Regions from separate parts of the Paenibacillus sp. sgz302115 genome, predicted to be linked through region 3. Evidence: riboswitches for the same ligand, from Rfam matches in the RefSeq annotation. Region 3 holds a riboswitch; each other region holds the start of a gene.
The links. A riboswitch is a leader RNA that binds a small molecule or an ion and turns the genes downstream of it on or off. The one in region 3 is predicted to bind cyclic di-AMP.

Region 1: linked by a shared signal. The riboswitch ahead of AC0LWN_RS32060 (hypothetical protein) and the one ahead of AC0LWN_RS03305 (APC family permease) in region 3 are both predicted to bind cyclic di-AMP.
Region 2: linked by a shared signal. The riboswitch ahead of AC0LWN_RS29200 (resuscitation-promoting factor) and the one ahead of AC0LWN_RS03305 (APC family permease) in region 3 are both predicted to bind cyclic di-AMP.
Region 4: linked by a shared signal. The riboswitch ahead of AC0LWN_RS30515 (NfeD family membrane protein) and the one ahead of AC0LWN_RS03305 (APC family permease) in region 3 are both predicted to bind cyclic di-AMP.

What each region holds. Positions count from the first base shown of each region.
Region 1 covers NZ_JBVYOK010000041.1:117-8,087, forward strand. The annotation lists gene AC0LWN_RS32050 (hypothetical protein) at 395-580, shown strand; gene AC0LWN_RS32055 (hypothetical protein) at 855-1,307, opposite strand; gene AC0LWN_RS32060 (hypothetical protein) at 1,337-1,846, opposite strand; cyclic di-AMP (ydaO/yuaA leader) riboswitch at 2,002-2,169, opposite strand; gene AC0LWN_RS32065 (glutaredoxin family protein) at 2,792-3,034, opposite strand; gene ytxJ (bacillithiol system redox-active protein YtxJ) at 3,031-3,357, opposite strand; gene AC0LWN_RS32075 (SDR family NAD(P)-dependent oxidoreductase) at 3,553-4,275, shown strand; gene AC0LWN_RS32080 (DHA2 family efflux MFS transporter permease subunit) at 4,426-5,877, opposite strand; gene AC0LWN_RS32085 (methyl-accepting chemotaxis protein) at 6,166-7,626, shown strand; gene AC0LWN_RS32090 (hypothetical protein) at 7,726-7,971, opposite strand, start outside.
Region 2 covers NZ_JBVYOK010000028.1:8,160-16,130, forward strand. The annotation lists gene AC0LWN_RS29170 (tRNA1(Val) (adenine(37)-N6)-methyltransferase) at 1-240, shown strand, start outside; gene rsmI (16S rRNA (cytidine(1402)-2'-O)-methyltransferase) at 237-1,139, shown strand; gene AC0LWN_RS29180 (hypothetical protein) at 1,327-1,638, opposite strand; gene AC0LWN_RS29185 (AbrB/MazE/SpoVT family DNA-binding domain-containing protein) at 2,036-2,290, opposite strand; gene AC0LWN_RS29190 (HD domain-containing protein) at 2,595-3,878, shown strand; gene AC0LWN_RS29195 (TatD family hydrolase) at 3,933-4,703, shown strand; cyclic di-AMP (ydaO/yuaA leader) riboswitch at 4,902-5,129, shown strand; gene AC0LWN_RS29200 (resuscitation-promoting factor) at 5,420-6,577, shown strand; gene rnmV (ribonuclease M5) at 6,743-7,294, shown strand; gene rsmA (16S rRNA (adenine(1518)-N(6)/adenine(1519)-N(6))-dimethyltransferase RsmA) at 7,291-7,971, shown strand, end outside.
Region 3 covers NZ_JBVYOK010000001.1:720,337-728,307, forward strand. The annotation lists gene murB (UDP-N-acetylmuramate dehydrogenase) at 1-640, opposite strand, end outside; gene AC0LWN_RS03290 ((2Fe-2S)-binding protein) at 843-1,649, opposite strand; gene AC0LWN_RS03295 (ABC transporter ATP-binding protein) at 1,662-2,468, opposite strand; gene AC0LWN_RS03300 (histidine phosphatase family protein) at 2,637-3,266, opposite strand; gene AC0LWN_RS03305 (APC family permease) at 3,393-5,210, opposite strand; cyclic di-AMP (ydaO/yuaA leader) riboswitch at 5,337-5,495, opposite strand; gene AC0LWN_RS03310 (disulfide oxidoreductase) at 5,686-6,117, opposite strand; gene AC0LWN_RS03315 (DsbA family protein) at 6,117-6,875, opposite strand; gene AC0LWN_RS03320 (ATP-binding protein) at 6,970-7,971, opposite strand, start outside.
Region 4 covers NZ_JBVYOK010000032.1:48,299-56,269, forward strand. The annotation lists gene AC0LWN_RS30480 (hypothetical protein) at 1-350, shown strand, start outside; gene AC0LWN_RS30485 (cellulose binding domain-containing protein) at 483-803, opposite strand; gene AC0LWN_RS30490 (hypothetical protein) at 1,103-1,831, shown strand; gene AC0LWN_RS30495 (GntR family transcriptional regulator) at 1,892-2,287, shown strand; gene AC0LWN_RS30500 (ABC transporter ATP-binding protein) at 2,304-3,230, shown strand; gene AC0LWN_RS30505 (ABC transporter ATP-binding protein) at 3,235-4,137, shown strand; gene AC0LWN_RS30510 (ABC transporter permease) at 4,130-5,434, shown strand; cyclic di-AMP (ydaO/yuaA leader) riboswitch at 5,762-5,950, shown strand; gene AC0LWN_RS30515 (NfeD family membrane protein) at 6,081-6,617, shown strand; gene AC0LWN_RS30520 (flotillin family protein) at 6,640-7,971, shown strand, end outside.

The DNA.
Region 1 (7,971 bases), on a different contig from region 3:
GGGCTTTCTCGGCTATATACTGTAATGAAGTCGGGCGTAACCGGCTTTTCAGAAGAAGAATTGAGTCAACAAGAAATCAAAACGTTTGAAGCTTATCTATTCCATGCAATTAGGAATGAAAACGGAAAGATAGTTTATAAGGAGCCGCCAATAAACTATAAAACGTTCTACACCTATCAAATAAGAACAAGAGAAATGGACTTTTATATACTATTTATCCTTAAGAACATCCGAACAAAAAATGATTAAATACTGGAATCTAAAAACAATCGGTGAAGCTATATTTAACTATTGGGACTGAGTGGTCCCGGTTATGGATTAATTCTACCTCTGCGGCTCGTCTGGTGAAATATTCTTTTATGGTGTACCTTATAGGTAAGGAGTGGTGCAGTACATGAAAAAAAGACAAACGCCTCTGCTCGTAGCGGCTTCGATCCTGCTGATTATTATCAGCAGCCTGATCCGGCCGGAAGGCTCAACCTGGCTTGGTGCGCTGCAGACGTTACTGCTGGGTGTCGGATTATTGGGCTGCTGCATGGCCTTCCTGAGATTTACTAAGGGCGGTAAGGGCAAGCGCTGAGACGAAATAGAGAGAGCTGCGGCATTCTGCCGCAGCTCTTTGCCTGCTGTTAAGGAAACTATGATTTTCGTCTGTTGATGTAACCTTGAAAAGATGAATGTGTGCCTTAACAACGGCAGAAATGCTGCTGTTGAAGTGCAGATGGCTGGTTTGTTCAGGAACAACGGCAGGAAATACCGTTGTTAAGACGCAGATGGCCGACTTGTTCAGAAACAACGGCAGAAATACCGTTGTTAAGGCACAGGTGGCTAATTAGTTCATATGCTTACGCTCCTCACCCGGCGGTTAAGCTGGATTTCGGCAGCAAGCCCTCCTGTGCTGCCATTTGCTCGCGCACCTGTCTGAGCTGTGCCTTAAGGGCAGGCACACTCCGCTGGAGAATGGCGCTGATTTCGGGCAGGGTGAGCTTAAGGCCGTAGCGTAGCGCTTGAACAAGCCGGTTTTCCCAGGACAACACATTTGCATAGCAGGGCTTGTGGGCTTGTGCAAGCCGGGAGCATTGCTGAATGCATTCACGGAAAGCGTCATGGGAGAAGGCAAGCGGGTCTAAACGCTTTTGCAGGTAAGACTCATAGAGCGCCGCGAAGGTCTTCACTACAGCCTCCTCCGCCTCGGGTCCTTGCCCGAGCAGCAGGCTGCTGAGTGCATAGACACTCCTGTTGTATTTCTGAACATACTTCGTGTATCCGGCTACGGCAGCCGGCTGATGCGATAAGGGGTCAGGCATAATCTCACGGTCCTCTCTGAATATAAAATCTATAATATCGAGTAATAAGCGATGGATTTGTCAATAAGCTCCGCCGTGTCCAGCTCTGGCCAGCTTCGCTGGTACAGCAGGCTTCCCGAAGGCTTATAATATATCCGCCCCGCACTTGAGCCGTTGCCTGCGGCAGCTGTATGAAGCCGCGAGTCTGTCTGGATATGGGCAGACAGCACTTTTCCCTGCAGCTTTGCTTTTAAATCGAGCAGGGCTGTCTGTACCATCTCCCGCTGTGTCTGTTCCCATTCCGGGCTCAGGCGGCGGACGATCTCGATGGCTTCATCAAGCCGGCAATGCCGGATGGTGCGCAGGTAGCTGCTCCATTTCATCAAGTCAAATTCCGTATCATCTGCGCATAATATGCCTTGGGCCAGGCTGCAGCCTGCCTTGCAGGTAAGCCTCAGAATGCCGAAGCGGGAGTTCCCGGACGATTCCGGGCCGCAAAAGGCAGGCCAAGGAGCATTGAATACAAACACCTCAATACGTGACAGCCTGCGCTGCTCCATTTCAGCTTTCCTCCTCGAAATTCCTTAAGTCTCAAACCATTGTATCCTCCAAATCAGCTTATGCGGGTACAACAAAAAACCGCAGCAGAGGAGGACCTCTGCTGCGGCTCCGGTACAGGCTTAAATAAGCCTGGCGCAAAAGCGTGGCGGATCAGGATCTCTCTCTTTACGCTTACGAGGTTAGCTGTCGGATTCGGACGGTGAGAGTCGCCCTACCCTGTGAGACCGCATTTGTGCAGTCTCCTTAGGATTCACCCCAAGTAGGCTTTTCGCCTGGTGGTTCCCCCGTTTCCTGCTTGGCAGGAATTCAGCGTTTATGTAACTTTTCATGAATTACTTTCAAAACGAATCATACTACTTCGGGCAGGTCTTTGTAAAAAAGGAAAAGGGAGGGCAGCGGCAAGCTTTCATTGAATTGCGGGGATTGGGTGAAATTAATTGGCTAAAAGCATATATGTTGACGTTTATCGGCCCGTTATCTCGCTCGCACGCTGTTTTTCATTTTTAGGGGAAAGGGGGGTTAGAAATCATTGATTCTTTGTGTAAAAATGGATCGACAAAGTTTGCCGGGTACTTGCATATGGGTTCTTAGACGAGAAAAATCAGCGCTATAGTGATTGAACGTGATAAGGATATGTGACCGTGGAATAGATAAGTGTACTTGCTGCAGTTAAAGCGGTGCTCAAATCCGTGTTTTAGAAGATAAATGTATTCTGTGCAGTTAAAAATAGGGGAAACTCTTCATTTACAGAATTGGTGCCGATTTAAGTGTACAGACTGCAATTACAGCGGTTGAAACGCAAAAAAATGAAGTTTTAGTTGTACCAAGTACAGTTAGAGCCTAAAAAAAGGTATTCAGGCACAGATAGCTGTTCCTGGATACCTTTTTCTAAAATTTGTATAAAATTCTGCCGGCACTGCTGGCCCAGGGTGGGCTCTATCGCCTTATTTCGCGGCTGCTTCGATCAGCACTTTAAGCTTTGGGAGGTTGAAGCCTTTGACGGCATGTTCTCCCGATACAGTAACAGGAACGCCCATGAAACCAAGCTGCTCTACTTCCTCCTGATAGGCTGTACTCGTCATAACATCTCTAACCTCAAAAGGAACGCCCTGTTCCGTCAGCAGTTGCTTCACCTGGTTGCAATCACTGCAGTTCGCAGTGGAGTAAACGATAACGGATTCGCTCATTGGTTCACAGCTTCCTTGATGGCGCCCTGGGTGATTTTCCAGTGGGAGGTATTCCAGCGGACTTCGCTGTCTTCCAGCAGGAAAATTTGCGGAGATTCATGCTTGATGCCAAAATCCTCAGCAATCTGGTTCGAGACCGGACGGTCCTCAATCACATGAACCACGGCTGCCGGAGTGCCAGAGTCCTGGACGTAGGCTTGAAATTCCTCATTTGCTTTGGCGCTGATCGGGCAGGTAGTGCTATGTTTGAAGAGCAGCTTCTTGCCGGGCTGTTCCACGTATTGATGCAGTTCATCCAGGGTATGGATTTGTTGAATGGACATCGGGATCACCTTCCTGAGTATGATATCCCTGATTGTAACATAGTTCAAAATTAAATCAAAAGGGAGCTTAAGCAGTCTTGTCCGGGAAAATACAGTCCTGTACAGGACATTGTAAAAATATAGGCGCCATGCTAAGGTGAAGGGAATGCGGGCAGTGCTTGTTACTTATACCTCAGGAGAGGGAGTGTCCATTTCATGATAAGAATTGCATGTGTTACCGGTGCTGACCGTGGACTCGGATTCTTCCTTGTACGCTGGCTCCTTGAGAATAAATATACGGTTTTTGCCGGTAAATATATGGCGGAGCCCGGAGAGCTTGCAGCGCTGAAAGAACAATACCCGGAGCGCCTGAAGCTGATCCCGCTTGATATCGGCAGCAGCGAAAGTGTGAAAAGCGCGGCACGCAGCATTGCCGGCAGCACCGGGCATGTGGATCTGATTATCAACAATGCCGGTATTATTCAAAGCGCGGATGATGCCACGATACTCGTTGATATGGATGACGCCTCAATGGCCCATTTATATAATGTAAATACGCTCGGCGCTTTACGGGTCAGCAACGCCTTAATGGGCCTGCTGCTGCAGGGCAAGCAAAAACTAATTGTGAATATATCCTCCGAAGCCGGCAGCATCAGCCGTAATCGGCGGATTAATATGTACGGATATTGCATGTCCAAAGCAGCGCTTAATATGCAATCCTCCCTCATGCACAACCATCTGCGGGTGATGGGCGGCCAAGTCATGGTCTTTCATCCCGGCTGGCTGCAGTCCTATATGAGCGGCGAGAAGGATGAGGGAGCCCCGATACCTCCGGAAGAGTCCGCCCGCAAAATTATGAATATTGTGCAGGAGCACAAGAAATACATAGGCGAGGAGCCGGCTTATCTCGATCTTGACGGAAATCCCTGGCCCTGGTAGTATAGTTTTTTCGAAAAGACCTAAAACTCCAACCATAGCCCAAGGCTGCGGTTGGAGTTTTTTGTGGTGCGCCCGGCATGGCGATAACCCGGCGGTGAAGGCACGCAAGCTATGGGAACTGTAGCTGCTATCCGGGTGTTTTGAATTTTTTTAGGCTTCTTTGGCCTTGATCTTTCTTACCTTTGCTGCGGTCTGCGTTTCGGGCTGCTTCCCGCTGTTATCCTGCCGGGTGTTTTGGATGAACAGGGAGAGCAGCAGTCCGGCAATGCTGATGCCGATGATGACGAGATAGGCATCATTGATACCCTGGATGGAAGCCTCCATGATCAGATGCTCCTTCGTTGCGCTGCCCGCAGTATTGGCGGCTGCAAGGCTCGTCATATGGGCGGTGGTACGGTTCGTCATAACGGTTACCAGCAGTGAGGTGCCTACCGCGCCGGCCACTTGCTTAACGGTATTGGAGATGGCTGTGCCGTGGGCGTTCAGCTTGGCCGGCAACTGGTTCAGGCCTGCGGTCTGTACCGGCATGAGGATCATAGCCATCCCGATCCGGCGGCCGGTGGACATAAGAACGAGATAGAGATAACCGGTTGAATCCGTCAGGTTGGTGAAGCTGAAGGTTGTTGCGATCATAATCAGCAGACCAAGGATGGACAGCCATTTGGCTCCGAACTTGTCGAACAGCTTGCCGGTAATCGGCATCAGAAAGCCCATAACGAATGAGCCGGGCAGCAGCAGCAAGCCGGATTCCATCGCCGAATAGCCGCGGGCGTTCTGCAGGTACAGGGGAAGCAGGATCATATCCGCGTACATAACAATCGTAACGGCGACATTGATGACAGTCGTCAAGGAGAACATGTTGTACTTGAAGGCCCGCAGGTCGAGGAGCGGATTTTGTGAAACCAATTGTTTCCAGGTAAACAAGGCCAGCATAACAACGCCTGCGCCAAGCGGCCAGAGCACTTCCGCGCTGGACCATCCGTCCACACCAGCCCGGCTGAAGCCATACAGCAAAGCGCCGAAGCCGATGGTAGACAGGATTACGCTGATTACATCAATTTTGGGCCGGGAGCGTTCGGTTACATTCTTCAGGAAGATGAATCCGCTGATGATTACAAGGACTGTGATCGGAAGCATGCCATAGAACATCGCCTGCCAACTGTAGTGCTCCAGGACGTATCCGGCGAGTGTCGGCCCCACCGCAGGGGCGAATATGACGGCCAATCCAACCGTACCCATAGCGGCTCCTCTTTTTTCGGGAGGGAAAAGGGTTAAGATCACATTGGTCAGCAGCGGCATAATAATCCCTGCTCCGACTGCCTGAATCAAGCGTCCGCTCAGCAGAACGTGGAAGTTGCCCGCCACAGCGGAGAGAATGGTACCGATCAGGAAAATGATCATCGAAGTCTGAAATAGCTGCCGTGTGCTGAACCGGTTCATCAGATAAGCTGTTATCGGAATCAACACACCGTTGATAAGCATATAGCCTGTTGTAAGCCACTGGGCAGTCGATGCCGAAATATTGAAATCCCCCATTAACTCCGGCAACGCAACACTCATTACCGTCTGGTTCAGCGTCGCAAGAAAAGCGCCCAGTATCATGATGAATACGATAGGTCCTTTTCTTATGGAACTGAGGTTTACTGCTGTTGTTTTACTCACTGCACTCCATCCTTTCAATTGTTCTGGTCTATTAGCTGCTGGATACAATTTGCCTTAGAAATGTTGCTGACTTATGTTTCTCTTGTTAACGAAATGTTAATTGTAAGAGGAGACTTCCCGTTGTCTGGGGGCTTTAACAATTCTTAAACAACTGTAAAAGATAATAGAGCAGCAATGAGATGTGCAGATTGGAAGAGGAAACTAACAGGCCGCTGGGGGGAATGTGTAATGAATGAAAGCTTTATGAAGACAAATGCAGAAAAGGTCAACAAGATTGTCACAACAATTCTCTGGCTCACATTTATCGGATTTGGCTACGCTTTTATCCAAGGGGAGGTTAGGGCCGAGGTGGTTTTTTCCCTGTTGCTGGAGCTGCTGTTGGCCACCTGGTTCATTTATGTGAAGAAATTTCAGATTCGGGGTATGGTCTTTATCGTGCTCGCCACCTTGACCTGTACCGTGCCGTACATAGAATTGCCTATCGCCGGGATGTTGATCATTACTGTGCTCTGTATCGTTTCCCTGTACCTGAACAAAGGCCTGCTCTACGGTTTTGGCGCAATGTACAACGTTGCCTATATTGTGATCTACTACTCTAACCATAAGCAATTTGATACGAACTTTTACTCGACTATAGGGTTCATTGAGCTGACGATCGTGGCCTTATATTTCGTATGTAAACGAAGCGCGGATTTGATCGAATTATCCGTCCGCAAAGAAGCAGAGGCCAAGGAACTGCTCGGGGCGATGGATAAAATGGTCAGTGTCATTCACGACAATACGTCCGCGCTGAATGCCGATATCGCCAATTGCAATAATGACATCGGGGTGCTCAAAAATATCAGCGATGCCATAACGGCGAATATCCAGGAAGTGGCGTCAGGGATTGTGGATCAGTCGGAGAGCATTGCCGAAATCAACGACAAGATGAATGAGACCGACGGGAAGATGGCTCAAATCAATGAGCTGTCCCACAGCCTGGCCGAAACCTCGGAAAAGACCGGTCAAATTGTCCGCCAAAGCTCGGAGAGAATCCAGCAAATGGGCAAACAAATGGATATTATCAACTCGGCGGTAACGGATTCCATGACCACTGTCGAAGAGCTCAACCATAGCATGGATGATGTCAATAACTTCCTGGCGGCGATCAACCAGATTTCCGACCAGACCAATCTGCTCGCCCTGAATGCCAGCATAGAAGCCGCAAGGGCAGGAGAAGCCGGAGCGGGGTTTGCGGTGGTAGCGAACGAGATTCAGAAGCTGGCCCGGCAATGCTTGAACACCGTCAAACAAATCGACGAGATCATTCATAATATCAAGACAAAAACGCGGCTTGTGGTTGAAACATCAAATAACGGCAGCGAGGCGGTAAAAGAAGGGGAAGCAATCACCAGACAGGTGCTTGAGAGCTTCGGCGACATCAGCACGATCTTCCAGCGTGTCGACCGGTATATTGCCAGCAAATTGGATATGACGGACCATATCAGTCTGATCTTTACGCAAGTGCGTGACCAGGTGGAGCTTATCACGGGTATTTCCCAGAAGCACGCGGCGGCAACGGAAGAGATGCTGGCAACGACCCACGAGCAGGAAAATAATATTGATATCATCTATAAATCTATCGGCAGCATTAACAACTCTAGTATCAGCCTGCAGGAGTTGATTGAGACGAAGCCGGGACAAGCTTAAGCCAGGCTAGCCATGCTTGAAGTATTCTTTGAAGATGAGATAGCCAAGAAACAGGATAATAAGCTGGCTGAGCATGCTTTTCTCACTCCTTATCCGAGGCTAGGCCTCATGAAATGATTGCAGTCCATCGCCGGTATTCTCTGAGAATTTCTCCGGCGGTGGATTCTTCTTTTTGAGCAGCATGTAAATCCCCATGAGGATAAATACAACGCTGCAGCCCATTCCCAGCAAGGCGCTCGAACTTATGGCATGGCTGGAATCGTCTTCCAGCATAAGCAAGGTATATTGGGTCACCACAATGGAAACCATCGCGTCTGTAAAGCTGATCATTTTGAGGGTTGAAAC
Region 2 (7,971 bases), on a different contig from region 3:
AAGCCGCAGCGTCTGGTCGATATCATCAGTCTCATGAGGCAATACAGGCTGGAACCGAAGCTGATTCGTTTTGTTCATCCGCGTGCCCACCTGGAAGCCAACATGGTGCTGATTGAAGCTGCGCGGGACGGCAAGCCTGAGGTGCGTTTACAACCTCCACTGATCGTATATAATGAGGACAATCAATATTGTCCGGAAATCATGGACATCTACTATGGTGCTAAAGAGGGTAAATCATGACGATCTCAAGTCAAAGCAGCTTTCAGAGCAAAAATGAAAATCAGCAAGAAGGAACAGGCTCATTGTATCTGGTGGCAACACCGATTGGCAATTTGGAGGATATGACGTATCGTGCTGTCCGTACGCTGCAGGAATGCGATATTATTGCTGCCGAGGATACGAGACAGACCCGCAAGCTCCTTAGCCATTTTGAAATTACGCCTTCGATGCTGTTCAGCTATCATGAGCATAATAAGGCAGCCAGTGGACCTGAACTGATACGCTATATAATAGAAGGTAAAAATTTAGCGCTTGTCAGCGACGCCGGCCTGCCGGCGATTTCCGATCCTGGCGCCGACCTTGTAGCGCTTGCTATCAGCCACGGCATCCCCGTGATTCCGATCCCTGGAGCGAACGCGGCGCTGTCCGCATTAATCGCTTCCGGCTTACCAACCACAAGCTTCACTTTCATCGGCTTCCTGCCGAGGGAGCGCAAGGATATCCGCAAGGTCTTGTCCAGTCTTCGCTCAGCACAAGGAACCCTGCTGTTCTATGAGTCACCGCATCGGGTTGCCAAGACTCTAGAGCATTTACAGGAGGCCTTCGGCAACCGCCGGGTTGTGCTGGCCCGTGAGCTGACCAAGCGTTATGAGGAGTTCCTGCGCGGGACGATTGAGGAATGTAGTTCTTGGCTGGTCGAACACCCTCCTCTGGGTGAGTACGTCATCGTGCTGGAAGGAGAGAGCAAAGAGGAGGCAGAGCTTGCCGAGTCTTCATGGTGGCGTGAGCTTAGTATTGAGGAGCATGTGGCTCATTATGAAGCTTCAGGTCTGTCACGCAAAGACGCGATGAAAAAAACAGCTTCAGACCGCGGCTTAGCCAAACGCGATATCTACAATTCGCTGCTGGAAAGAGAGTAGGGACTGCAGCATAGGAAGCTATACGGCTCTCTTTAAGAAAAAACGTAGAGTACTCCTAAATTGACTAACATGCTGCACAACTTAGTGAAGAGGCCTGTTACGCAGCGAACCTGCAAATCCTGTTCCTTAAACAGCTATATATGAAAATAGATGCATTCTATATATCTGGAGATTATTTCTGCAAATATTAGTTGTATTTGTATTTTGTACATTTATATATATGATAAAGGGAAGAATTACAGGATTTATTTTCCTTCTGCATCGCGCCGCTGTAAAGCGATTCCCGAAGGGAGAGCGCTCTAAAGCACTCAAAGGCGCGCTTCAGCCAGTAACCAGCAGCACCACAGTCACCAGGTCGCGTCGCTGTAAAGCGAATCCCGAAGGGAGAGCGCTCTAAAGCACTCAAAGGCGCACCCCGGCCAGTAATCAGCAGCACGATGGTCACAGGTCGCGCCGCTGTAAAGCGAATCCCGTAGGGAGAGCGCTCTATTGCACTCAAAGGTGCATCTCCGCGCTACCGTTTCTCGGTCCCGCCGCCGTAAAGCGATTCCCGAAGGGAGAGCGGGCTTGCTGCACCGCCCGTTGCCCGGGAGCGCCCTGCGCAGCCGCCATAGGGGCAAGGCCTATGGCGAAACCCTTCGCATGGCAAGGCCCCGAGGGCTTCGCCCGAAAAAGGGCCGGTCCACCGCCAACCGCTGCTCCCTTACGCGCCACTCCCACAATTAGACAAGCTTCCGGGTGTCCAGAGGGCCGGGGCCCTCTGGGGCCCTCCCTGTAGGGAGGGTTTGGGAGGGCGAAAACAGCAAAAAAATACCTCCCGCACTAACGGGAGGCCAAGGAGATATAAAAAGGTTAGAATTAACAATTTGATTAGTTCTTATTATAACCTATTTGTTCTAGTTTGTCACAGGGGTAGGGATGGCAGAAATGCATTCATGACAAACAATTTTTCCTTTGAAGTAGGTTACATTTTCAGCATTGCCGCAGAAAATACAAGCAGGCTCGTATTTCTTAAGCATGATCCGCTCACCGTCCACGTAAATTTCGAGCGCATCTTTTTCACCAATGCCCAGTGTACGGCGCAATTCAATTGGAATAACGACCCGTCCCAGCTCGTCTACTTTTCTTACAATACCTGTTGATTTCATCATTACAATCGTTGCTCCTCTCGATTATCAAAAGCGTCATTATTCGACATTGTTCACCGTTTTATGATACTTATAATACCAACCATTCCCAAAACAGTCAACCTTTTTTGAAGTGAATTTTCTGGGATTTTCAAAAAAAACTTTTATAACGCTTAGTACTAACGCAAAATTCACGAAAATCGTTTCAAAGCAGTTTGTCGATTTGTAAATCCTTAAAACGTCATTATTCGACAAAGTGCGACATGATTCACTATTATATTCGTTTTTTCTTATTTTTTCTATATTATTATCTGAAGGAGTTGATTTCATGAAGCAGCCGCTGACAGAAGAGAAGGTTTTTAAGGACCCGGTTCACAATTATGTTCATGTTCAGGATACGATTATCTGGCGATTGATTAACACCAAAGAATTTCAGCGACTGCGGCGGATTCGCCAGCTTGGCACCTCTTATCTGACCTTTCATGGCGCTGAACACAGCCGTTTTTCCCATTCGCTTGGGGTCTACGAAATTACGCGCCGGATCATCTCCCAGTTCGAACGAAGCGGATACAAAGACTGGATACCTGAGGAAAGTCTGCTCACCCTCTGTGCGGCACTGCTGCATGATTTGGGGCATGGCCCGTTCTCCCATTCTATAGAAGAAGCTTTTGAAATGAACCATGAAGACTGGACCTGCAGGATCATTCAGGAGGATACGGAAATTACCGCTATTCTGCGTGAAGTGGAGGAGGATTTTCCGCAAAAGGTCGCCTCAGTAATATCGAAGACGTATGAGCATGAAATTGTCGTTAATCTGGTATCAGGGCCGCTGGATGCCGACCGAATGGATTATTTGCTCCGAGATGCGTATTATACAGGGGTGAATTACGGAACCATTGATATTGACCGTATTCTGAGAATGCTGCGTCCCTATAATGGCCGGGTTGTCGTCAAAGAGTCGGGGATGCATGCGATTGAGGATTATTTGATGTCGCGCTATCAGATGTATTGGCAGGTTTATTTTCATCCGGTTACGCGCAGCTCGGAGATCATTTTGCGGCAGATTTTCCGCAGAGCCAAAGAGCTATTCCGGGAAGGCTATTCTTTCCGCTTCATGATTGAGCCCTTGAGTGATTTGTTCCGTGGTGAGGTGAGCGTGGAGCAGTACCTGCTCTTGGATGAGGCTCTGGTCCAGACAGCCTTTATGCAGTGGACGCTGGAAGAGGACAAAACGTTAAGCGACTTGTGCAACCGGTTTATTCATCGTAGACTGTATAAATATGTAGAGATGGAAAATCTCGATTCAGAGACGATTGGCGAAATTCGCCGCAGCTTTACAGAGGCTGGACTGGATGCCGATTACGACCTGGAAATTGATTTTCCGACAGATCTCCCCTATGATGTTTTCCGTCCGGGCGAGGGCTTTGACAGCAAGCAAATTCTGCTCCTTGACCGGCATGACAAGCTGAGGGAAATTTCCGAAGTTTCGGATATTGTCCGCTCGATCAGCGGGATACACCGCGGCAGGCATCACCTGTATTTCCCGCAGGACAAGCTGCAGAAAGCTCTCCCACGGCTACCTCTGTCCATCGTTAAAATTTTTGACAAATAATACGAAAATTTATGGAATTCATCATAGAAATCACAAACGAAAGGATGAGAAGAAATGCAGCTATTCGACACTCACACCCATCTCGATGCTCCACAATTCGACGAGGACCGTGAAGAGGTTATCGCCAGGGCGGTAGAGGCTGGGGTCAGCAAGATGATTAACATCGGGTTCAACCGGGAAACGATTCCGACAACGATGAAATTGGCCGAGACTTATGATTATATTTATGCAGCCGTCGGCTGGCATCCTGTGGATGCTATTGACATGAAGGATGGTGATCTCGACTGGATCGCCTCACTTTGCAGCCATAAGAAGGTGGTGGCCATTGGGGAAATCGGACTGGATTATTACTGGGACACCTCCCCGAAGGAGGTTCAGCATGAGGTGTTCCGCAAACAAATTGGACTTGCCCGGGAGCTGAAGATGCCAATCTGTATTCATAACCGCGATGCGCATGAGGATGTGGTGCGGATTTTGCGGGAAGAGAAAGCGAATGAAGTTGGCGGTGTGATGCATTCGTTTTCCGGGAGCTGGGAAACAGCCAAAATGTGTCTCGATCTAGGCTTTCACCTGTCATTTGGCGGACCTGTTACTTTCAAGAATGCAAGGGTACCTAAAGAGGTGCTTGCCCAGACTCCGATGGACCGGCTTTTGATCGAAACCGACTCGCCATATTTGACGCCTCACCCCTTCCGGGGCAAGCGAAATGAGAGCGCTCATGTGAAGCTGGTGGCCCAAGCAGCGGCGGAAATAAAAGGGATTGATTTACAAGAATTGGCGGAAATTACGTATGCGAACGCGCTGGAACGATTTGGGATAGTCTGAAATCGAGAGAAAATCGGGTGAAAAAAGAAGTATATCCGATATATTAAACTTTTTTAACACAAAATCAACTGATTATTACAATATTTTAATGATTTTTTTGCTTAAACGTGCTTGAATCGCGCTTTACAACATGCATCAAAACAGGATATCATCTTTTCAGTGCAGTGAGCTGTTGTTACTGTGACAGTCACTATTTCATGGATCGTCTCGCTGAGTCTCCGTATGGAGAACGGGGGAACCAATATTGCTCTGCCGCATGTCCGTACATAGGGTACAACACAGAAATGCCGCAGACAGTATTCGATTTCTTCACGGGTCTTTGGGGTGAATTTGAGGGCAACCGCCGTGAGCGGGTGACCTAAGATAGGGCGTCTCTCTTATGCCCGAACCCGACAGCTAACCCCGTAAGCGCAAGTAAGAGAGGAAACCTCGTGCAAAAGCATTCCCGCGTATTCTGACACCCGGAGAGCCACGAAAGAGTCCTCTATGAACTCTTTTGGGCTTTTTTTGTTATGAATAATGCGAATGATCCCGGCATACTGTTATATAACAGGTACCTGGAGCAGCTATGCCGAGCAGGCGATCCATGAGCAGGAAACGCTAAAGCAATGCGGGCGTATCCTGTGGTAATCTCAAACCTAGTTTCGTCAGAAATGATACAGTCATCTTAAGATATACAACTTGGACGACGGGGCTATGTAAGGAGGATGGAGAGAATGGGCGTATTCCAACCAGAAGTATCCCATGATTCGCAATCATCCAGCAGGTCTTTCGCATTACGGTTGAAGCAAGTGAATCCTCGCGTACTTTCGCTTGCAGGTGTGGTGTCAATTATTATCGCGCTGATAATTCTGCTGTACGTACACGGTCAAAGCATTAAAGAAATAACGTTAGTCATAGACGGAAAAGTACAGAAGCTTGAGACGCGGGAAGCGCTGCTCAGCGATGTGCTGGCAAAGGAACAAATTTCGCTGCAGCCGCATGATGCTTTATCCATTGGCCTTAGTGATGAAATAAAAGACGGCGACCGTGTCGTGATTAACCGTGCGCAGGCGTTTAGCCTTACCGCAGACGGAGCAACTAAGACATTGTATACGACCGAAGACACCATCGGTCAGGCCATTGGCAAACTGGGCATCAGCCTGGAGAGCTATGACAAGATTTATCCTTCGCTTGAAACCGCAGTTACTGCTGACATGAAAGTCAAAATTGTCCGTATCAACAAACAAGTTGTGCAGCGGACAGCAAGTTTGCCTTTCCGGGTAATCAAGACAGCAGACCCCTCCCTGACCAAGGGAACCGTAAGAGTGGCGCAAGCGGGTAAACCAGGCGTAATGGTTCAGCATATCGAGAAGATCTATCGAGACGGTAAGCTGGCTTCAATGCGTATGGTTGGCAAGGAAGTACAGACGGTAACCAAAGACAAAATTATTGCCATTGGTATCAAAGCCCTTCCCAAGCCTGCAGTAGCTACAGTAACTTCCAAACCAGCAACTACCTCCAAATCATCCAAAGTTAGCGCAAACAGCAATAACGTCATCACTAAGGCAGGCGTAGATTTCGAATACAAAAGAGTGATCAAAAATGTATCCATGACGGCTTATTCTTCTGAAGAGCCTGGTATTGGTACACGTACCGCCTCCGGCACACGCGTAACGGAAGGTCGGACCATTGCTGTTGACCCGAGTGTAATACCTATCGGCTGGTGGGTGTACATTGAGGGATTAGGGTTTCGCCGTGCAGAGGATACCGGCGGTGCCATCAAAGGCAACAAGGTGGATGTCTATTACGATTCACTGAGCCATGCCCGTAACTTTGGCCGCAAATCCCGGACGATCTATGTCATTGGGCCTGTGAAGCCGGAGCTGAATTAGGCGGCCTAAGTCTTTTGCAAATTAGCGGTTTATAAGATATAGTGATGGTAGCACTTTTGGAATGGATCAAAGAGCTGCCGCTCATCACTTATACATTCTTTAGCCAAAAAGAAGGGGAGCGATCCTCTTCTTTTTGCGTTCCAGACGATGAAGGAGTAAGGAAATATGATCAAGGAATTAATTGTTGTGGAAGGCAAAAGCGATACGGTTGCCGTGAAGCGTGCGGTAGATGCGGATACGATTGAGACAGGCGGTTCGGCTGTCGACCGCAAGGTGATCGCCAAGATTCAGCTAGCGATGGAACGCAGGGGGGTTATTATTCTTACAGACCCCGATCATGCCGGTGAACGCATCCGCAAAATTGTCTCTTCGAAGGTTCCGGGCTGCAAGCATGCGTTCATCCCCGAGAAGGACGCTACCCGTAAAGGCGACATCGGGGTTGAAAATGCCTCCCCGGAGGCGATCCGTTACGCGCTCCAGCATGTCCACACCTCCTTCGAAGGCGCTCCGGCCTTGATTGGGCTGGATGACCTGATGGCTGCCGGGATGATGGTGCATGCCCAGGCCGCAGAGCGGAGAATGGCGCTGGGCAACCTGCTCGGCATCGGATACTGCAACGGCAAGCAGTTATATAAGAGGCTGGCGATGTTTGGTATTACGCGGGAGGAATTCAATAACGCTGTCGCGCAAATTGATCAGGGAGGCATTACCTCATGAGTGGCAACAACAATATTTCATCTCCGGCACGGACTAAGGAAATTATTCAGCGTTACGGATTTTCGTTCAAGAAAAGCCTAGGCCAGAATTTTCTGATTGACCAGAATATACTCGACAAAATTGTGGACGCGGCCGGTCTCGATCAGGCCGCAGGGGCACTGGAAATTGGACCGGGGATCGGCGCGTTGACCGAAAGGCTGGCGGCTGCAGCCGGTGCCGTAACGGCAGTGGAGATTGACCAGCGCTTGATTCCGATTCTGCGGGATGTACTTGCTTCCTATCCGCATGTGAAGATCCGCAACGATGATGTGCTGAAGGTGAATTTGCAGGAGCTGTTTGCTGAAGATTTTACCGGTGTGGAGAGAGTCAGCGTGGTTGCGAATCTGCCTTATTATGTGACGACCCCCATACTCATGAAGCTGCTGGAAGAGAAGCTGCCGCTCGACAACATCGTAGTGATGATCCAGAAGGAGGTTGCCGAGCGCATGGCGGCTTCACCGGGCGGTAAAGATTACGGCAGCTTAAGCATCGCCGTACAGTATTATAGCGAGCCTGAACTGGTCTGTATTGTGCCGCGCACGGTATTCATTCCGCAGCCTAACGTGGAGTCTGCCGTGATCCGTCTGAAGGTGAGAGAACGTCCGCCGGTTGAAGTGGCCGATGAGAAGCATTTCTTC
Region 3 (7,971 bases):
CACGCTGGTAGGTCAAATCGTCCATTATGGCTTTGATATTCGTTGAATCCCCTGGCTGCAATGCAAATCGGGCCTCCAGCACAATGAAGTCCCCGCTGGCGAAGACGCTTTTACGGTAGCCCCACTCCAGTTCATCTCCCTGCAAAGTCACCAGCCGCCCAGCTTTGTCAACGGCAAGTGCGCTATGCAGCACATCCTTGACCTCACCGCCATATGCGCCAGCATTCATGTACAGCGCTCCGCCTACAGTGCCAGGAATTCCGCAGGCGAACTCAAGTCCGGCAAGCTGCTTCTCCAAGGCAAATCTGGAGACATCAATAATCTTTGCGCCGCACTGGGCATAGAGCAAATCGTCCCGCAGCCCCATTTCGGTTAATTCAGAGGTCAGCAGAACAATTCCGCGGATGCCTCCGTCACGGATAATGACATTCGAGCCGTTACCCAGGACTGTAAGCGGAATTTCATTTACGCGGGCATATGTAACAATGGACTGAAGCTCCACATATGTCACTGGCGCTGCCAGGATGTCCGCCTGACCGCCCATACGGGTGAACACATGGCTCTCCAGCACCTCATCGCGCTTAACCACTCCAGCCGGAACCAACTGCTGCAGATCCTCATATATTTTGCTGATGTTCATCTTCTTTGCTCCTTTGACTCTATAAAAATAATGATCCTTATTCACCGGATAATCATACTCCGCTGCTTATATGCAAAAAAAATAGTGTGGAATTTAACCAGGGCAACCACAACTTTAACAACGAACAGGCTCCCTTGTCAATGACGGGAGCCTGGGCCTGCTGCATATGTAATCATTATGAGTCAGATTTCACGTTTATAACCTATCCTTGGGCGCGGGCCGCCTTTTTGCGGTATTCTACCCGCCGTGCCGCCCTCTCCTCTTCTTTCAAGCGGGGACAGGTGTAGCAGTAGCTTCCACCTTCAGTCCGGTAATAGAGACAGCAGCGGTTGCGCATCTGCACGGTCCGCCCCGGGTCGTCCAGCGCTTCTATTCTGCGAACCGTGACATCAAACGGATTCCGCTTCATCCCGAGAATTTCTGCCGGCAGACTGTGCTTCAGATAGCTGTAATCGTCCTGCAAAGTATCCAGCAGCTTGGAATCCTGAAGCCCATCTGCAAACTGCTCCATATAGTAGTTGAATTTAGTCGGCAGTTGGCCCCATATATCACTCAGACTCAGACCGCTTGCCTCATGCAAGCTCCGCAGCAACGGAGCTGCTGTATCACGGTAGAAGCGGGTCAGCACCTCATTGCGCCAACCCTCACGCGCCGCTTCCTTCGGGGCATTCTCTATCTCCCAGTCCTGTAGCGAAAAAACTATCCGGCAATACCCGTTGACCGGAATGAGATGGATGGATAAACGAGACAAGCTTATTACCGGTATTGAGGAATACACGGAGAGCGAATATTGCACCGCAAGCGCCAGACTCGAGAACCAGCTTCCCATATATGCCGCAGCCGCTTTATCATCCAGTGCTCTCATAAGAGGGCGGTAACATTCGAGGAAATCGCGCATTCCCTCTTTATGGACAAGCTCCAGCGCCTTAAAAGAATGCAAAGCCTCGGCAGGTTCTGCGGGATGAAGGTCAAACTTGCTGATCAGCTCTTGGCTGAGCGCTTCATTCATGACCTTGCCTCCTTACATCCCTACCGCTTTGTATGCCGCCAATTCATAAGGCAGGCAGAGCGGCACACCCGTACGCGGATCAGGAACAATATCCGCTTCGATCCCGAACACCTCACGCAGCACGGCCGGCGTCATTACCTCGGCCGGAGTGCCTTCGCTGATCACACTGCCCGATTTGATCGCCACCATATGCTGGGCATAGCGGGACGCATGGTTCAAATCATGCACAACCATAATAATCGTGCGGCCTTCCTCCTCGTTCAGCTTCTGCAGAAGCTGCAGCACCTCCAATTGGTGCGCCATATCAAGAAACGTTGTCGGCTCATCGAGGAAAAGAATATCCGTCTGCTGAGCCAGAGCCATAGCAATCCAGGCCCGCTGGCGCTGCCCCCCGGAGAGCCGGTCAATCGGGCGGTCATGGAATGCTTCCATCCCGGTAACAGAGATCGCCTTAGCGATAATATCGCGGTCTTCCGAAGTCATGGTACCGAAGCCCTTCTGATGGGGATAGCGGCCGTAGCCAACCAGTTCAGAGACGGTCAGACCATCCGGAGCGGTAGGATTCTGCGGCAGAATCGCAAGCTGCCGGGCTACCTCTTTTGTGGACAGATTGTGAATCGACTTGCCGTCCAGCATCACGCTGCCGCTCTTAGGCTTCATGATACGCGCCATAGTCTTGAGAATGGTAGATTTCCCGGAGCCGTTGGCCCCGACAAGCGCTGTGATCTTCCCTGTTGGAAGAGACAGATCCAATCCCTTGACGATCACCGCCTCAGCATATCCTATACTTAATTGTTCTGTGTTCAAACGTTCTGACATGGTTTTCACTCCTAAAAAGTTTTAAGAAGCAGTTGCTCCTGCAGGTTCAACATCACAGTAAAATTCGCTTCGTAACATTCGCTTAAATAGTATGAAGCTTAAGCTGAATGCCTTAGTCTCACTCCACTAAATGATATTGATTATCATTATCCATGTCAATATAAATGTTTAGTTTTTGGTATAATTTAGATGCTCCGTATGGTTTTCTATTAAAATTTCCCAGCCTCCGTCACAATACTCTACTTTATGAATACTGGTATTTGAAGCCGGGAATGCTTTGCTGCTTTTGTTTGTCCAATCTAACCCTCTTAGAATATGATAAATTACATTTATTACACCTCCGTGTGTAACAACGACTACATTTTCATTATGACTGCATCTTACTTGCTCTTCGCATAATTTTAATAATATCTCTTTAATGCGAGTGAAAAACTCAAGGGGACTTTCTCCGCCGGGATACCTCTCATCCATCTGCAAACTTGCAAAATACAAACCAGGATACCGTTCATTTACAATTTCATTGGGCATGCCAGCTATAACACCATTGTTCGTCTCTCTCCAATAACCGCTGCCTTCAACTGGCAGTTCCAGTGCCCTGGCAATCTCATTTGCCGTATCTAATGCCCGCTGCAAATCGCTGCTAACAATACGATGAATGTTGAATGTGGATTGGTTTTCCTTGAGATAATTGCCAAGCTTCTCCGATTGCCTGTACCCCTCAGCTACAAGTCCCCGTTGACTCCACCCGCCACGAAATCCTTCGTCATCTATACCATGTCTTACAAAATAAATAGCCATTTCCTATCTCCCCCCTGAAATATTCGTAATACATATAATACCATATTGATAAATCATTTTTCTTCCATAAAAAATAGGCCGCTTCCGAACTCCTCGGAAACAGCCTAGATAATGATGACCATCTGTCTATTTGTGCAAATGAAAAGGCACGGTTGCTACAACAATGTCTTTTTGATTCATGAGATAAGAACGGATGAACAAGCTGGTCTGGTTATGCAGAATGGCCTGCCACCAGTGCTTGGTAATAAATTGCGGGATCAAGACGGTGATATGGTCGGTTGAAGCCGTCTTCCACTCTACCGTATCAATGAACTTGACAAGCGGCCGGATAATGCTGCGGTAACGGGAACGGAGCACAATCAGGCGTACACCCGGGTTCCACTCCTCCCATTTCTGCTCCATCTTGTGAATTTCTTCTTCATCAAAACCGATGTACACAGCCACCACATTGTCCGTCAAGGACTTGGCGTAGCTGATTGAATGAAGCACCGCACGTGTCACACCCGCGACAGGAACGACTACTGTGCTTCCCTTAATGCAAGGCTTATCTGTTGCCGGGCAAATTCGCAATTGATCTGCAATATTCAGATAATGGCGGTGAATACGATGGAATACGAACATGACAACAGGCAGGAAGATGAAGGCCATCCATACACTGGAGAACTTCGTAATAATGAAGATGAGCGTAATAGTCAGAGTTGTGAGCATCCCCACTGTGTTCACAGCAAATTTATTATGCCAGCCTTTGGGCTTGGTTTTGAACCAGTGCACCATCATGCCAAGCTGGGACAGCGTAAACGGAATAAACACACCCACCGCATACAAAGGAATCAGGCCGTCGGTATTGCCGTGGAATGCAGCTACCAGCAAAGCCGACAGAACCCCGAGAAAAATAATGCCGTTGGAGAAGCCCAAGCGGTCACCACGGACCATAAATGCATGCGGAAGGTACTTATCCTTAGCGAACATGAAGGCGAGCAGCGGAAACGCTGAGTAGGCTGTATTGGCAGCCAGGAACAGGATCACTGCTGTAATGCCTTGTATGAAATAGTACAAAGCGCCACGGCCAAAGGTGGATTCGGCAATTTGTGAAACAACTGTCGCTTTTTCATCCGGTGTAATTCCATACCAGTAAGCAAGCAGCGTAATTCCCGTGAACATAATCCCGAGGATAATCCCCATCATCATCAAGGTTTTAGCGGCATTTTTCTCCGCCGGGGCTTTAAAATTCGGAATGGCATTGGATACAGCCTCAACACCTGTCAGTGCCGAACAGCCGGAGCTGAAGGCCTTGAGCAACAGAAACAGGCTGACGTTGGAAACGGCCGACCCAATTTCAGGGACATTCGCATGAGCGCCGCCGGTTATATATTTGAATACTCCGGATATTATCAGCACAAAGATCGAGATTACGAACAGATATACCGGAATGGCAATGAATGATGCAGATTCCGTAACTCCCCGCAAATTGACAATGGTCAGGAGCGTAATTACGGTAACAGCGATAAGTACGCTATGATTATGCAGACTTGGAAAAGCGGATGTGATCGCATCCGTACCCGCCGAGGCGCTTACCGCAACGGTCAAAATGTAATCCACCAACAAAGAGCCTCCGGCGAGCAAGCCGGTTGGAATCCCGAGGTTGGTTTTGGCTACGATATACGCGCCGCCGCCCTGAGGATAGGCAAAAATGGTCTGGCGATAGGATAAAATCAAAATAGCCAGCAGGCCCAATACGGCTAATGCAATTGGCAGTGAATACCAGATGGCTGTAAAACCGGCAGCCACCAAGACAATCAGGATTTGTTCCGTCCCATAGGCTACAGACGAGAGCGCATCAGAAGATAGGACAGCCAATGCTTTTACCTTGGATAACTTTTCATGATCGAGTTCGTTCGACTTCATCGGACGCCCGATCAATAGTCGTTTTACCTTGCTTACCATTGTAGTAACAGTTCCTCTCTTTGTTAAGTCGAATCGGTAGTACCGTGCGCTGTTTTCATTAGCGGGTTTCATAAATGCAGGCACAAAAATAAGCATACGGAAATGATCCGCATGCTTACAGCATCGTCATTATCCCACCATTGCTTACGAGGTTAGCTGGCGGATTCGGACTGTGGTAGCCCTACGGTCGGGGTCATCTGACCCGCTACCGATTCACCCCTTTGGCACATCTGCCAATAATGGTTCCCCCGTTTTCCCTTACGGAAAATTCAGCGCGTATTCAACTTCTCACAAGGACTAATGATAATCTACAACGCGTCTTCCGTAAAGCGGTGAAAAAAATGAAAAAAGAATGAAAAAACATTCAAAAAACGCAAATCCATGATGAGGGATAACCTGATCTTTCATTCTCTTCAATTATCCCTGCAACACGTGTTTTTACAGGTTTTCGATTAATATTTGTGTCAGAAGTTTCTCACTCTGCCTCTTCTTCTTTACGACCGTTCCAGAGCAAAATCGCAATCATAGCAAAAGCAATCAGGGCGAGCAACGGAATGGTAATAAACCCGAAATAATTCAGATAATCCTTGTTGCAGGGAACGCCGATTGTACAAGGAATCACCTTGCTGAGTGCGGGAATCTTCTGCTCGGCATAATGATAGAGCGAGATCGAGCCGCCAATCAGACTTAAGGGCAGCACATAGGGAATAATGCTTTTATCATTCCGGTAGGTGGCAATTCCGAGCAGGATGAGCTGCGGATACATAAAGATGCGCTGGAACCAGCAGAGCTTGCAGGGCTCATATTTCAGCACCTCGCTGAGATACAAGCTGCCTGCTACGGCAATTACGGATACGAACCAGGCCAGATAAAGGCAGTGGCGGCGGCAGAACCTGGAAAACTTCATCACTTGGCACTCACTGCTGTGGTGGCGGCTTTAACCTGTGCGTCAATCGCTTGCATCTTGAAAGGCTCATCCACCTTTACACCATTAACAAAAACTGTAGGTGTGGAAGTTACCCCTGCATCTTTGGCGATCTTAATGTCGCTTTGCAGTTCACTTTCATAGGTGCGGTTCTCAATGTCTTTGCGCAGCAGATCAAAATCAATCGGGAGCTTTTCCTTCTGCGCCAGGCTCACCAGAAAGTCTGCGGTTGCCCACTCCTTGTTCTCGTCACCTTGATTAGCATATAGAGCATCGTAGTAGGTCCAGAAAGCGTCACTGTTCTGATGGTAGACAGACAATGCGGCCAAAGAGGCTGTTACCGAATCCGGGCCAATAAAGGCCATATTCACAAAATAAAGTGCTGCCTTATCCTGATTTACATATTCCTGAACAAGCTGCGGTTTGATCGAGCCGGAGAATTGGGCGCACGCCGGACATTTGAAATCGCCAAACTCGACGATTTTTACCGGGGCATCCTCTTTGCCTAGTCTTGGCAGCTCACTGTAATTGAAGTTGAATGCTGTACCGGAACCTGCTGTTGACGAGGAACTGTCCTTCGAAGCTAACATGAATAACCCTACAAAGATGATAACAACTAACGCTACTGTACTGATAATCAGAATTCTCGTCTTCTGCTTCTGCTTCTCAAGCTCTGCCCTGCGTCTCTCCTGCTTGTTTAATTGGGGAGCCATGACATTATTATTTTTTGTTTTGCTCAAAAGAGAGTTCCTTTCCGTCCTGTGCGGACTGGTGTGATGAAGTTCATATGATTTAAAATTATATAATTAAAACTCTAGCTTTGGCAAACCCCATTCACACGGCTTCTGTCCCGATCTGTTCAATAGTCTGCAGCGTAATCCGAAAGCTAAATTCGGTCCCGCCGCCATCTGCGGCTGCAGCCCAAATCTCGCCGTTCATTAAATCGACCAGCTTTTTGCATATAGCCAGCCCAAGTCCGGTTCCGGGATAGCTGCGGCTGTGGGAAGCATCCACCTGGGAGAAAGGCTGGAACAACAGCCTCAGCTTGTCAGGCGAGATCCCAATGCCCGTATCCTTAACTGTAAACTGCAGATCCAAGGCTGCTCCAGCAGAGTTATAAGGCTCTACAATTACACTAACCTCCCCGGCATGGGTGAATTTAACTGCATTTCCGATTAAGTTAACGAGAATCTGGCGGATTCGCGCACTGTCACCGACTACAGTTTGGGGGATCGACGGCTCAAGCTGAAGCTGAAGGCTCAAATTTTTATCGCTGGCATTCACTGCAAACAGGTCCATACATTCCTGAAGCATGGCTGCAAGCTGAAAAGGCTCTATGTACAGCAGCAAATTCTCCGCCTCCAAGCGGGAGATATCGAGGATGTCGTTCATTACTTTTAGTAGAGCGTGACTGCTTGTGTTCTGGAGCTTAAGCAGGTCTAAATGCTCAGGCAATCTTATTTCCTCTGTGAGCAGTTGATTGATGCCAATGATTCCGTTAAGCGGGGTCCTGATTTCGTGGCTCATGGTAGCCAGGAACTCGCTTTTCATCCGGGCGGCGCTCTCGGCAGCATTTTTCGCCACAATTAACTCCTGCTGATATTCCGCCAAAGCGGTAACATCCTCCGCAACAATATACACAAAGTTCTGTTTATCATGCACCAATGGAAAAACAGTTGCGCTGCACACGAGCTTGCGTCCGCCTTTGGTTCTGACTGACAATTCCAGCTTGCTGGATTCACCTTCTGCCGCTCTTTTGACTGCGGTTTTGAGCGCCTCTTCATCCTGAGCGGTATACATAACATTTTTATAGTTACCCAGCTCCTCTGTGCCGAA
Region 4 (7,971 bases), on a different contig from region 3:
GCAGCAACTGGATTCAGGGCGGAATCAGCATGAATCTTCAGAATGATTCTACATGGCGCAACCAAGCGGTTAACATTGAAAAAATGTATAACCCCGACGGTAAGGTAACACGCTCCGGTCTGCTGTATGGCGCCTCTCTGAATCTGTATCTGGTCACTACACCAACCGGTTGTACAGCCGCTGCCTTTAGAGCAGCCATTAAGGAAAAAGTCGAGCCAAGCAATAAACTGGAAGGTATTTTCCTGGATGGTGCAGGTGTACCGCAAATGAAATGTCCAGAGTATACAACGACTGACCAGACACGCATCATGCCTACGATTTTACGGGTCTCCCATAATGTAGACCTGTAGGTACAACAACAATAAGGCAGCCCTACCTTCAGAGCAGAAGGTAGGGCTGCTTTTATATTTTCTTACAAAATTGCCGCATCATTGGACAGGCCCCTATGCTAAGGCTCTTAAGCCGCTGGCATTACACCGCGCTTATGGCTCGGTTCCCCAGACAAGCTGGCCGTTCTGATATAGAGTGACCCTGCTCCAATTGGCGTAGGAGGTTTTGGCCGGGTCAAACGAATAGTCATTCGCTTCATTGAAGCTGGACCAGTCAGTTTTGTTGATGCGGGTCTGAATATCCCCGGAGCTTCCGCCAGTGGGAATACTGCCTGCCGCAGCGCTGAAGCTAACCTCCATGTAATAGTCGGCTCCCGTCTTGGGTGTATCCAGCTTCACGAAGCTGCCCAGTACGTTAGTATTGCCCAGGGCGGCATAGTCGGAATGAAAGGATAAAGGCGTATCCCCGTCAATAGTGAACCAGTAACTTTACTATTAGCCCATGTCTGTCCCTGGTTCAGCATCACCATCCTCGCAAGAAAACCTATATATGGCAATAATATACTATATATGTAAGTCTGTTACAATTCCCGAGCGTACGTTTCTAGTAGAATGCAGGCATTCGAGAAAAATATGGAATAGTCGTTGACATTGGAAATATCAGGTCATATACTGTGTATATAGATATACACAGTAAGCACACAGCGATACACAATATACACAGTATCTGCTGACGCCTACGCTCATGAGACGACAAAGCGAGGTTAGAGTTCATGACAACCATAAGAAATGCCTGGATTATTGTCCGGAGCGACCTTCGGGCCGACAAGCTGAAGATCCTGCAGGCGCTGATATTCGCCATTTTATTTATGGGTTATATGTCCATATTTAACGGAATGATTTTTGATGATGTCCTGGGGGAGGGGGACGGGAAAGTTCTGGCTGATTTCCTGCTGCTCTCTATGATTCCGATGCTTGGCTTCACCTTCTCTAAGCGCACAATGAAGTATTGGAGTGAGGATTCGTATACCAAGATGCTCGCTTATATGCGCACTCTTCCAATCCCGGCTGATGTAATTCTGTGCAAAAGAAAACTGCACACCGTGTGCTCTTTCGGGCTGAACGGAGCGCTCTATTTCGGCCTCACGTATGCCATCAGCGGCCAAATCCGAAGTGAATTATCCATCCCCGGCTATCTTGCCTTTGCACTGACCTGGATCGGCTTTGGACTTATGATGTCGGGACTTTACATTTTCATCGAATTATCGTTCAGCGGCAAAATATATTTCTGGTTCCTCCTGCTCATTACGCTCCTGTGCCTGGGTATAGCGCTGCTGATTTGGTTTGCGGGAGGGAACCTGTTCCTCTTCAGTGTTCAAAGTGCGAAGGAATGGGGCTTCGCCTCTCCCCTCATGTGGGCAACCCTGCTGCTGGGCACGCTGTCGGTACAGCTCTTTTCCAAATGGACCATACACCGGCTGAAGAGCCGTGATCTCGTATGAAGGGGCTGAATGGCAAGAAGGCCATCCGGCTTGCCGGGGCCTGGAAGGTTGGTGGAAATCATGTGGATTCCGATTCAAATTAATGAGAACAGCGCCGAGCCGCTCTACCACCAGATTGAAACCCAGCTCAAATCGCTAATTATCAGCGGAGTCATCACCGAAGGTACGCTTCTTCCCTCGATCCGTGAATTTGCCGGTGACCTGAAATGCAGCGTGATTACGGTGCGCCGGGTCTATCAGGATCTGGAGAATGAAGGGCTGCTGCGGACGAGGCAGGGTACGGGTACTTTTGTATCTCATGTGGGTGGTGACGCGATGGAAGGCTATAAGAGGGAGGCTATCCGCAAAGCGCTGGAGGGTGCGGTGGATGTCGGCTTATCGGTAAACTGTTCGGAAGAGGAACTGACAGAACTGTTCATGGAGATTGTGAAGAACAAATATAAGGCACAGAAATGAAGGGTGGGGTCATTCAATGGTACAGCAGGCTATAGAGCTGCGGAATGTGAGCAAGAAGCGTCGCAACAGAACCATAGGGCCGCTTAATCTGAATCTCCCGCAAGGCTATATTACCGCACTGGTGGGCCAGAATGGCTCCGGTAAAAGCACGCTGCTGCACATGCTCCTGCAGCTTACGTACCCCGAAGAAGGAGAGATCCGCTGGTTCGAGCAGCAGCATGCGGACGGTCTGCCGCTGGAGGTTCGCCAGAGCATTGCCTACGTCCCGGAGACCTCGCAGTCTGAGGAGAGATACTGGACTGCCGAAGGTGCAGGCGAATTCCGCCGCCAGTGGTATCCGGCTTGGGATCATGGCTATTTCCAGGAGCTGCTTGCGGAATTTGAAGTGCCGAAGGGGGCAAGGCTTGGCAAAATGTCCAAGGGCGAGCGCCGGAAATTCGAGATTGCCGCTGCGCTTGCGGCCCGCCCGAAGCTGCTGCTGCTGGATGAGCCGTCCTCGGGGCTGGACCCTTTTGCCTGGAAGATCATGATCGAAACGCTGCGCAAGCACATGGATCAGACTGGCGCTACCGTGGTGATCTCTACCCATATCGTTGAAGAAGTGCGGCGGCTCGCCGATTATATCGTGCTGATGCATCAGGGGCAGCTGCTCGGCATGGCCGAGAAGGACAGCTTGTTCGGCTCCTGGAGTGAGATTTCCGTTCAGGTGGAGCAGGAAGAGCTGGATGAGCTGGCGGCAGAGCTGCCGGGAGCGATGCATTTTGCGGTGGAGACACCGGGAGTCGCTTCATTTATATCCCCGCAGGCAGAGCAGAATGAGAAACGCATCCACGATTTGGGCGTAAAGGTTATTAAGACCCGAAGCTTGGAGCTGGATGAAATCTTAAGCTTATGGACACAGGGGCATCGCCCCGTTCTGATTGACCAGGAGAGAGGAGATTAAGAGAATGGAAGCTTTGAAGCTGGAACACGTAGTGAAGCAGTATGGTGACAAAACCGCAGTAAATGGAATCAGCCTGAAGGTGGAGCAAGGTGAGATTTATGGACTGCTCGGTGCCAACGGCGCCGGCAAAACAACAACCATGCGCATGGTGCTTGGCCTGATCTATCCTGACGAAGGGAAGATACTCTACAACAGCAAAGCATACAGCAATGAGCTGCAGCATCTGATGGGATATCTCCCGGAGGAACGGGGGCTGTATCCGAAGGTCAAGGTCAGCGACCAGATCATTTATCTGGCCCGGCTGCGCGGCATGTCGGCAAGCGATGCGGATAAGAGCCTGCGCTACTGGCTGGACCGCTTCGACGTCCCGGAATACTACAATAAGAGAATCGAAGAGCTCTCCAAGGGCAATCAGCAGAAAATGGGCTTTATCGCTGCTGTTGTCCATAAACCGCAAATTCTGGTGCTCGACGAAGCTTTCAGCGGTTTGGACCCTGTCAATGTAGAGCTGCTCAAGGATACAGTAAAGGAACTGCGCGATCAGGGCACCAGCATTCTGTTCTCCACTCACCGGATGGAGCACGTGGAGGAGCTGTGCCGCAATATTACCATTCTCGACCGTTCCAATACGGTTGTTCAGGGCGATATCCGTGAGATCAAGAAGGGCTACCCCCGCGAGGAGGTTATACTGCGGACAGTGGGTGAAGTCAGCGGACTGGAAGGCATTCCAGGGGTAAGCGCAGTACAACGGCAGGAACGCGGTTATGTCCTTTCGATCAGCGAGATTGGTGCGGCGCAGCGCATTCTGCAGCATGCCATATCGGCGGGAGAAGTGGAGCATTTCGAAATCAAGGAACCAACCTTGAACCAAATCTTTATCAGAGCGGTGGGTGAATCTAATGAATAAGATGGGAACAATTATCGGCTTTACCTTCAAAAATAAAGTGAGAACCAAGTCGTTTACGGTAACGACGCTGATTCTCGTGCTGCTGATCAGCATCGGTATGAACATTCCGTATATGATCAAAGTATTCAAGGGCGACGATGGCGCTGCCAAGACTACACAGATTGGTGTAATAGCTGAGCAGGGCAACCGTGTTGCCGATCTCCTGGTGGCCTTTACGCCTCCTGCGCCTGCGAATGCGGATAAAGCAGCAGACAAGGTGACGCTTACGCCGTATGCATCAGCGGATGACGCTGCTCTGAAGAAGGGGCTGGATGACGGAACCATTGAAGGCTACCTTACTTTTGCCGCACAGGCCGGGGATGGCGTGCCTCCTGTAACCTATCACAGTAAAGACGGAGAGCTGAATGGAGACGTGCAAACCTATCTCCAGAACGCGCTGCAGCAGGTCAACACTAAGCTGATCGTCGGTGACAAGCTGACCCAGGAGCAGGTAGCTGCCATGTTCGCCCCGGTATCCATCGGTACACAGCAGATCACCACGGACGGAACAGCAGGGGCAAACGCACCTGAGAAGTCCAAACCTATCATTAACTATGTCATCGTGTATGCTCTGTTGTTCCTGTTCTTTATGTCGATTATGATGACCGGTAATATGATCTCAGCCGAGGTGACTTCGGAGAAAAGCTCGCGTATTATGGAAATTTTGATTACCAGCGCTTCGCCGCTTACACAAATGTTCGGCAAGGTCATCGGTATCTTCCTGGTCGGCTTGCTGCAGATTGCAATTATTTCCGCCAGTGTCGCCGCCAATCTGATGCTTCCGCATAATGCCAGCATATTGTCCGACTTTGATTTGGATCTGGGTCAGCTAAATGTTGGAATCCTGGTATATGGTCTTATTCTCTATATTCTTGGATACTTCCTGTATGCGCTCATGTATGCAGCCGTAGGCTCCATTGTCAGCCGTACGGAGGATCTGGGCCAGGCGTTGATGCCGGTTCTGATGCTGGGTCTTGTCAGCTTTTATATTCCGATGTTCAGCATTTCGGCCCCGGATACCATGCTTATCAAGGTAGCCAGCTATATTCCTTTCACTTCACCGCTCAGTATGCTGCTGCGTATTGGTGTAGGGGAAGTCGCTTTCTGGGAAATTGCCGTTTCGCTTGTGATCCTGCTTGTGACCACCTTCATTATGGGCTGGCTCGCTGCCAAGATCTACCGTACCGGTGTCCTGATGTACGGCAAGCGCCCAAGCATCAAAGAGATCAGAAAAGCGATGAAGGCATACAAGATTTAAGCGGCATAGTTTTATGGATAACTTAAAATAAGGCGCGAAGTTTAGCAATGAAGCAGAGAAGGGCTCCCCTACCTATATTGGTAGAGAGTCCTTTTCTTGTTGATATTAAGGTTTATGGTATTTACAGCATTTGCTTTGGGCGAATGGGACTGCTTGCGAGAAACGGAGCAAAAATGAGCAAATCATCGGCCGTTTAAGAGCGAAGCCAAAGAATGCGCCTTCATTCGTGAAGGGGCGGCAATCTTTGGCTTCTTTTGACATCCGCAACGTTTTACATTAACCGGCCACAGGCGTAAGATTCAATCAACAACTGAATGTAATAAAACTGTTCTCAAATGGCTGAATTCCGGGTAGTGGGAACGGGGGAACCAATGGTGAATGCGGCTTTTGTTTAGATCGCTGCTGCTCACCTGGGGTGAATCCTTGCTGCGTGCTGAAAAGCCGCTTCTTGCAAGGTAGGGCAATCTCGCTGCCCGAATCCGTCAGCTAACCCCGTAAGCCTCGAAGAGAGAGGATGAGCGCCATGATCGATTAACCGACCACGGAGAGCCCTGCCGCTTCTGTGGTCTTTTTGCTGTGCATGATCTTATAACAACGAGAATTAGAGCATTTAATCACTTGCTAAAATACCTGAAAGGGGGAGATTATCGTTACTGTATTTATCGTGTGCTTCTGGGTAGGGCTATTGCTCCTTCTCAGCGGCGGATTTCATGGACATGGCCTGGCAGGTCATCTGCATGTGGGAGGCGGCGATGCTGGAGGTCCAGGCTTTGTACCCATACTCCCGCTGATGGTGTTTGTTACGGTCTGGGGCGGCACTGGTTATGTGCTTTCCCGGTTCAGCGGAATGAATATGCTTGCAGTGGTGCTGATCTGCACTGTGGTTGCCTTACTGCTGGGCTGTCTGATGTATGCGGTGCTGGCCCGGTTAATGACCCGGTATGACAGCAGCATGAATGAAATGGATTATGAGCTGGTCGGGCAACTTGGGTATATCAGTATTTCTGCAGAAGATGGAGCGGTTAGGGAAATGAAATATGTGCTGCACGGAACGATGCGCTCCATTGGAGTGCGGGCAGAAGCCGGCCAGCAGCTCGCAAAGGGCGACAGGGTGATTATTTTGAAGGTGGATAAAGGAATGGCGACAGTAACCCTCTTCGAGAGGGAAATCGAACAATTATAAATAACGGGGAGTGTCGAAGCGAATGGCTATTCTTTATTTAATTGCGGCAATTGTTGTTGTTATCCTGCTGGCTTTGTTCAGTATCGTGAACGCTTATAAAAAGGTTCCGCCCAATCAAGCGATGATTGTGTATGGTCTCGGCGGAAAAAGAGTGGTGCAGGGCGGCGGGACCTTTGTCATCCCCGGCTTCCAGAACAATAAGACCATCTCCATGATGCTGATGAGCTTTGATGTCATCCCGGCGCAGGCGATGTTTTCCCGGCAAGGCATCAAGCTCAGCTTGGAGGCGGTGGCCCAGATTAAGATCAAAAGTGATCCTACCGCTATTCTGACTGCCAGCGAGCAGTTTATCGACCGGCCGGAAGAAGACCGCGAGACCATTATCCTGCATTCGGTGGAAGGCCATTTGCGCGGCTTAATCGGGCAATTAACGGTGGAATCCATACTAAAGACACCCGACGAAATCAACAGCAAGATGCGGGAGACCTGCTCGGAGGACCTCGACAAGATGGGGCTTGAGGTGGTCAGCTTCACCATTAAGAAAATTACCGACGATAAAGGGTATATCGACAATATGGGGGTTCCGGAAATTGAGCGTATCCGCCGCGATGCCAGCATTGCCAAGGCGGAAGCAGAACGCGACATTCAGATTAAGCAGGCTGAGGCAGCGAAAGAATCCTCCATTGCCAAAGCCGATGCGCATCAGGCCACCATAGAAGCGGAAACCGCCGCTCGCGCTAAGGAATCCCAGTTCGAGAAGGAACTGAACATTAAGCAGGCGGACTTTAAGCTGGAGACGGAAGTGAAGAAAGCGCAGGCGGATCTTGCGTACGAATTGCAGCAGAATAAAATCAGGCAGTCGCTGGTTACCGAACAGGTCAAGATCACGCAGATGGAAGCGGAAGCTAACCGGACCGTCCGGGAAATCGAAGTTGAGCTGAGACAGAAGGAACTGGAGGCAACGGTGATCAAGCCTGCCCAGGCGGAGAACCAGGCTACGGTTATGAGAGCGGAAGCAGCCAAGCAGCGGCAAATTCTTGAGGCGGAAGCAGAGGCAGCCACAACGACCAAACGCGGGCTGGCAACGGCGGAAGCAGAGCTGGCGAAGGGGAAAGCTAACGCGGAAATTGTTCAACTGGCTGGAGCGGCGGAAGCGGGGGCTCTGGAGAAGAAAGCCGAAGCGTACAAACAGTTCACGCAAGCAGCGCTTACAGTGGAATTCCTGAAAATTCTGCCAGAGCTGGCTGACAAAATCGCTTCCCCGCTGGCCAAGGTCGATAAGATTACAGTGATTTCCCAGGATGGAGCTTCATCCGGCGTGAACAAAATTACCGGCGATATTGCCAAAATCATG